Regions from separate parts of the Streptomyces sp. WI03-4A genome, predicted to be linked through region 1. Evidence: riboswitches for the same ligand, from Rfam matches in the RefSeq annotation. Region 1 holds a riboswitch; the other holds the start of a gene.

Region 1 (3,201 bases):
CTCGGCCGCCCGTTGACGGAGATGTTCATGCGGGCTGCTCCACGAGGACGGCGCCGAAGCGCCGGGGGGTGAACGGCCGGGCCTCGGGCGGCAGCTCCCCGCTCGTCAGGACCTCGGCCATCACGTCCCCGGTGACCGGGGTGAGCAGCACCCCGTTGCGGTAGTGCCCGGTGGCCAGCAGCAGCCCGTCGAGCCCCGACGGGCCGAGCAGCGGCGCGTTGTCCGGGGAGCCGGGGCGCAGACCGGCCCGGGTCTCGGTGAGGGGCAGCTCGGTGATCCCCGGCACCAGCTCGTGCGCGTCGCGCAGCAGCTCGTACACGCCCCCCGCGGTCACCGTCGTGTCCCAGCCCAGCTCCTCGCTGGTCGCGCCGACCACCAGCTCGCCGTTCTCCCGGGGCACCAGGTAGACCTGGCTGCCGCGTACCACCGCCCGCACGGTCCGGTTCAGGAAGGGCGCGCAGCGGCGGGGCACGGTCAGCCGCAGCACCTGCCCCTTCACCGGCCGCACCGGTGGCAGCACCTCGTCCGGCACGCCCGCCAGACGCCCGCTCAGGCTGCCGCCCGCGAGCACCACCCGGCCCGCGACCAGCGCGGTGCCGTCCGCCGTGGTGACCCCGGCGGCCCGGTCCCGCACGACGTCGAGCCGCTCGGCCCACGCCCGGTGGAACACCACCCCGGCCCGCTCACAGGCGGCCACCAGGGCCGACGCCAGCCGCCGCGGGTCGATCTGGTGGTCGCCGTCGACCCGCAGGCCGCCGCGCACACCGGGCGCCAGCATCGGCTCCAGGCGCCGGCAGTCCCGGCCCGACAGCCACTCCGACTCCAGGCCCGAACGCTGCTGGAGCGCGTGCAGTTCGCGCAGGTGGGCGCGGTCGTCGGCGTCCAGCGCGACGGCGAGCGTCCCGCAGCGGCGGTAGCCGAGGTCGTGACCGGTCAGCTCGGTCAGCTCGGCCGCGAAGTCCGGGTAGCGCCGGGCGGACTCCAGGTTCAGCGCGAGCAGCGTCTCCTCGCCGTAGTGCAGTTCGGTGACCGCGGCCAGCATCCCCGCCGCGACCCGCGCGGCCCCGCCGCCGGGCTCGGGGTCCACCACGGCCGTGGCGAGCCCGCGCTGCACGGCACGCCAGGCCGTGACCAGACCGATGATCCCGCCCCCGATGACGAGGACGTCGGACGTACGTGACGACATGGGCGTCCAGCCCCTCCCTTCGCCGGCATGACCCGGATCAGGTTCGTACGGTCGGAGGCCGCCAGCCTCCCTCTCAGCCCGGTGCGTCCGGGCTCCCGCGAGTGCTTGTACGGTGGCCACCCTAGCCCGCACGGCACGTCACTCGTAAGGGAGCCCCGCGCATGGCCCGCTCGCTCGACGGACTCGTCCTGGCGCCGGTGGCGGACCAGGCCCCGGGCCAGGTGGGGACGCGCACCCGGTTCGCGTACCACGAGCGGGACGGCGCCGTCTGGGCCGATTACACCGGCGGCGACGTCGTGCGCGGCCATCTGGTCGGCACCCGCGAGGGCGACCGGCTGGACTTCCGGTACGTGCAGCTCAAGCGGGACGGCACCACCTCCTCGGGGCACTGCGTGTCGGCGGTCGTGGAGCTGCCGGACGGGCGGGTGCGGCTGGAGGAGACCTGGGAGTGGGAGTCCCAGCCGGGGGCCGGGACGAGCATTGTGGAACAGGTCACCGAGCACGCCCCCTGACTGACGTTTCGTCAGTTGTCTATGGTGATCGGGTGAGCGAGCAGACACCGCAACAGAGCACGTCACAGCCGGGACGCGTGGTCGTCGTCGGCGCCGGCATGGCCGGGGTGCAGACCGCCGTGGCCCTGCGGGAGCAGGGCTACACGGGCACGGTCACGCTGATCGGCGCCGAGCCCCACCAGCCGTACGACCGGCCGCCGCTGTCCAAGGCCGTGCTGCTCGGCACGGCCGAGGGCTCCGCCTTCGACGTCGACTTCGAGTCCCTCGGCATCGAACTGCGGCTCGGCTGCGAGGCGCTGGGCGTGCGCCCCGCCGACCACGAACTGGACACCGAGGCAGGCCCCGTCGCGTACGACGTCCTGGTGCTCGCCACCGGCGCCGAGCCGGTCCGGCTGCCGGGCACCGAGGGCGTGCCCGGCGTGCACCTGCTGCGCACCCTGGACGACGCCGAGCGGCTGCGGCCCGTCCTCGCGGCCCAGCACCACATCGTGGTCGTCGGCGCCGGCTGGATCGGCGCCGAGTTCGCCACGGCCGCCCGCGAGGCCGGCTGCGAGGTGACCGTGGTGGAGGCCGCCGACCGGCCGCTGGCCGGCGCCCTGCCCGCCGAGGTCGCCGCGCGCATGACCGCCTGGTACGCCGACAGCGGCGCCGGGCTGCGCACCGGCGCGCGCGTGGAGCGCGTCGAGCCCGGCCTGGTGGAGCTCGCCGACGGCACACGGCTGCCCGCGGACGCCGTCGTCGTCGGCATCGGTGCCCGCCCGGCTACCGGCTGGCTGGCCGGCTCCGGCATCGAGCTGGGCGCGGACGGCGAGGTGGTGGCCGACGCCCACCTGCGCACCTCGGCCGAGGACGTGTACGCGGTCGGCGACTGCGCCTCCTTCCCCTCGGCCCGCTACGGCGCCCGGCTGCTCGTCCACCACTGGGACAACGCCCTGCAGGGCCCGCGCACGGTCGCGGCGAACGTCCTGGGCGAGCTCCCGGTGACCTACGACCCGGTGCCGTACTTCTGGTCGGAGCAGTTCGGCCGGTTCGTCCAGTACGCCGGCCACCACGCCGCGGCCGACCGCACGGTGTGGCGCGGCGACCCGGCGAGCCCGGCCTGGACCGTCTGCTGGCTGCGCGAGGACCGCCTGGTGGCGCTGCTGGCCGTCGGCAGGCCCCGCGACCTGGCCCAGGGCCGCCGCCTGATCGAGTCCGGCCGCCGCATGGACCCCGAGGCCCTGCCCGACCCGACCCGCCCGCTGAAGGACGCCACGGCCGACTGACCGGCGCCCCGCGAGGGGCACGGGGAACGGCGCCACCAGCCACGACGGCGCCCGCGTGACGCCCGCGGACGCACCACGCCACATCGCGGCCGGACCGGCGGAGCGCCTAGGCTGGTTCCCGTGACCGAGATTGACGCAAAGATCGATGCTCTCGTCCCCGCCTGGCTCACCCTCCCCGACATCGCCGAACAGCTCGGCGTCGAGGTGACGCGTGTGCGGCAGCTGGTCAAGGAGGGCC
Region 2 (3,201 bases), on a different contig from region 1:
CGGTGCCGTACCGTCCGGGCGTGCACGGCGAGGATCGCACCGACCGCGACGAACTGGACGAGGGTGAGGACGGCGGCCGTCGACAGGTCGAAGACCTCGGAGGTCTGCCGGTAGATCTCCACTTCGAGGGTGGAGAAGGTGGGACCGCCGAGGATCTGCACAACGCCGAAGGAGGTGAAGGTGAACAGGAACACCATCAGCGCGGCGGCGGCCACGGCGGGCGCGAGCGCGGGCAGGGTGACCTTCCGCCAGGCGTGCAGGGGGGAGGCGCCGAGCATCCGGGCCGCTTGTTCCTGCCGGGGGTCGAGCTGGGCCCAGAGCCCGCCCACCGTGCGGACGACGACCGCGTAGTTGAAGAAGACGTGCGCCAGCAGGATCGCCCAGACCGTGGTGTCCAGTCGTACGCCCCACAGTTCGTCCAGCAGCCCGCCGCGCCCGACGAGGGCGAGGAAGGCGGTCCCGACCACGACGGTCGGCAGTACGAACGGGACGGTGACGACCGCCCGCAGCAGCTGTCTGCCGGGAAAGTCGAGGCGGGCGAAGACATAGGCGGCGGGCAGCGCGAGCAGCAGGGTGAGCGCGGTGGAGGCCAGGGCCTGCCAGGTGGTGAACCACAGCACGTGCCGGATGTCCGGCTGGGTGACGACGTCCGCCATCCGGCCGAACTGCCAGCCGCCGTCCACCTTCAGTCCGCGCGCGACGATCGCGGCCACCGGCCAGGCGAAGAACACCGCGAAGAACGCGACGGGCAGGGCCATCAGGCCGAGCCGCGCCGCGCTCCTCGTGCGGCCGCCCCCGCGGGGGGCTACTTCAGTACGAGCGACGTCCACGACTTGACCCACTGGTCACGGTTGGCGGCGATCTTCCCGGGGGCCAGGGTCTCCGGGTTCTTGGCGACCGGCCCGTACTCGGTGAACTCGGCGGGTACGGTCGCACCCTTCACCACCGGGTACACGAACATGTTCAGCGGCATGTCCTGCTGGAACTTCTTGGAGAGCAGGAAGTCGACGAGCGCCTTGCCGCCCTTGGTGTTGTGCGCGTTGCTCAGCAGCCCGGCGAACTCGATCTGCCGGAAGCAGGTGCCGCCCGCCACGCCGGTCGGGGCGGTGCTGGGGCGCTTCTTGGCGTAGATCACCTCGGCGGGCGGCGAGGAGGCGTAGGACACGACGAGCGGGCGGTCGCCGCCGGCCTTCTTGCCCTCCGAGGAGCCGGAGAACTCCTGGTAGTAGGCCTGCTCCCAGCCGTCGACGACCTTGACGCCGTTGGCCTTGAGCTTCTTCCAGTAGTCCGGCCAGCCCTGGTCGCCGTAGCTGGCGGCGCTGCCGAGCAGGAAGCCGAGGCCGGGCGAGGAGGTGGCGGCGTTCTCGGTGACGAGGAGGTTCTTGTACGCGGGCTTGGCCAGGTCGGCGAAGGTCTGCGGCGGCTTCAGACGGTGCTCGCCGAAGTACGCCTTGTCGTAGTTGACGCAGATGTCGCCGAAGTCGATCGGGGTGACGCGGTGCTTGGCCTTGTCGAGCTGGTACTCGGCGCCGACCGTGCCGAGCCCCTTGGCCGCGTACGGCTGGAAGAGGCCGTTGTCGAGGGCACGGGACAGCAGGGTGTTGTCGACGCCGAAGAAGACGTCGCCCTGCGGGTTGTCCTTGGTCAGGATCGCCTTGTTGACGGCCTGGCCGGCGTCGCCGCTCTTGAGGACCCTGACCTTGTACCCGGACCGCTTCTCGAAGTCCTTGAGCACGTTCTTGGAGACGGCCCACGAGTCGTGGCTGACCAGGGTCACGGTCTTGGAGTCCGTGGACTCCTTGGCGTCCGTCGACCCGCAGCCGGTGAGCGCGGACATGGTGACCATGCCGAGCCCGGCCGCCGCGGCCACGAAGGTCTTGTGGTGCACTGATTGTCCTCCTGGGGGTTGGCCAGGAAGAGACGCGGCCCCGCCCGGGCTCCGCGAGGGTGCCCGGGCAGGGCGCAACAGCTTGAGTGGTGACCGAACTTCCTACCCAGAATGACCTGGGCGAGGTTCAGAGGGTCTGCGGCCCGGTTGCCGCACTCTCAGCGCTGTGGCGCTCCCCTGTCGGAATATGAAGATGTACTGACCGGGTCAGGTTACCGCTCGGTGGCGGCGAGCTGACCACAGGCACCGTCGATCTCCTGACCACGGGTGTCCCGGACGGTGACCGGCACCCCGTGCGCCGCGATGGCCTCGACGAAGGCCTTCTCGTCCTCGGGCCGTGAGGCGGTCCACTTCGACCCGGGCGTCGGGTTCAGCGGAATGAGGTTGACGTGCACCGGCCTGCCCCGGAGCAGCCGGCCCAGCCGGTCGCCCCGCCATGCCTGGTCGTTGATGTCGCGGATCAGGGCGTACTCGATGGACAGCCGGCGCCCGGACTTCTCCACGTACTCGAACCCGGCGTCGAGCACCTCGCGCACCTTCCACCGCGTGTTCACGGGGACGAGGGTGTCGCGCAGCTCGTCGTCGGGGGCGTGCAGGGAGATCGCGAGCCGGCACTTGAGGCCCTCGTCGGCGAACCGGTGGATGGCCGGCACGAGCCCGACCGTCGACACGGTGATCCCGCGCTGCGAGAGCCCGAGCCCGTCGGGCGCGGGGTCGGTGAGCGCCCGGATGGCCGTCACGACCCGCTTGTAGTTGGCGAGCGGCTCGCCCATCCCCATGAAGACGATGTTGGAGAGCCGCGCGGGGCCGCCGGGCACCTCGCCGTCGCGCAGCGCGCGCATGCCGTCGACGATCTGGTGCACGATCTCGGCGGTCGACAGGTTGCGGTCGAGCCCCGCCTGTCCGGTCGCGCAGAACGGGCAGTTCATCCCGCACCCGGCCTGCGAACTGATGCACATCGTCACCCGGTCCGGGTAGCGCATCAGCACGGACTCGACCAGCGTCCCGTCGAACAGCCGCCACAGCGTCTTGCGGGTCGTCCCCTGGTCGGTCGACAGATGCCGCACGACGGTCATCAGCTCGGGGAACAGCGCTTCCTGCAGCTTGCCGCGCGCCCCGGCGGGGATGTCGGTCCACTGCTCCGGGTCGTGCGCGTACCGCGCGAAGTAGTGCTGCGACAGTTGCTTGGCGCGAAACGGCTTCTCACCGATCTCGGCCACGACGTCCTTGCGCTCGGCAGGCGAGAGATCGGCAAGATGCCGCGGCGGCTTCTTGGCTCCGCGCGGCGCGACAAAGGTGAGTTCTCCGGGATT

What was found. A riboswitch is a leader RNA that binds a small molecule or an ion and turns the genes downstream of it on or off. The one in region 1 is predicted to bind thiamine pyrophosphate.
Region 2: another riboswitch for thiamine pyrophosphate. It lies ahead of PV343_RS22255 (thiamine ABC transporter substrate binding subunit); the one in region 1 lies ahead of thiO (glycine oxidase ThiO).

What each region holds. Positions count from the first base shown of each region.
Region 1 covers NZ_JARAUO010000040.1:19,281-22,481, reverse strand. The annotation lists gene thiS (sulfur carrier protein ThiS) at 1-29, opposite strand, end outside; gene thiO (glycine oxidase ThiO) at 26-1,186, opposite strand; TPP riboswitch at 1,184-1,295, opposite strand; gene PV343_RS31150 (hypothetical protein) at 1,348-1,698, shown strand; gene PV343_RS31145 (NAD(P)/FAD-dependent oxidoreductase) at 1,731-2,963, shown strand; gene PV343_RS31140 (Rv2175c family DNA-binding protein) at 3,084-3,201, shown strand, end outside.
Region 2 covers NZ_JARAUO010000022.1:55,342-58,542, forward strand. The annotation lists gene PV343_RS22250 (iron ABC transporter permease) at 1-758, opposite strand, end outside; gene PV343_RS22255 (thiamine ABC transporter substrate binding subunit) at 806-1,888, opposite strand; TPP riboswitch at 1,970-2,077, opposite strand; gene rlmN (23S rRNA (adenine(2503)-C(2))-methyltransferase RlmN) at 2,101-3,201, opposite strand, start outside.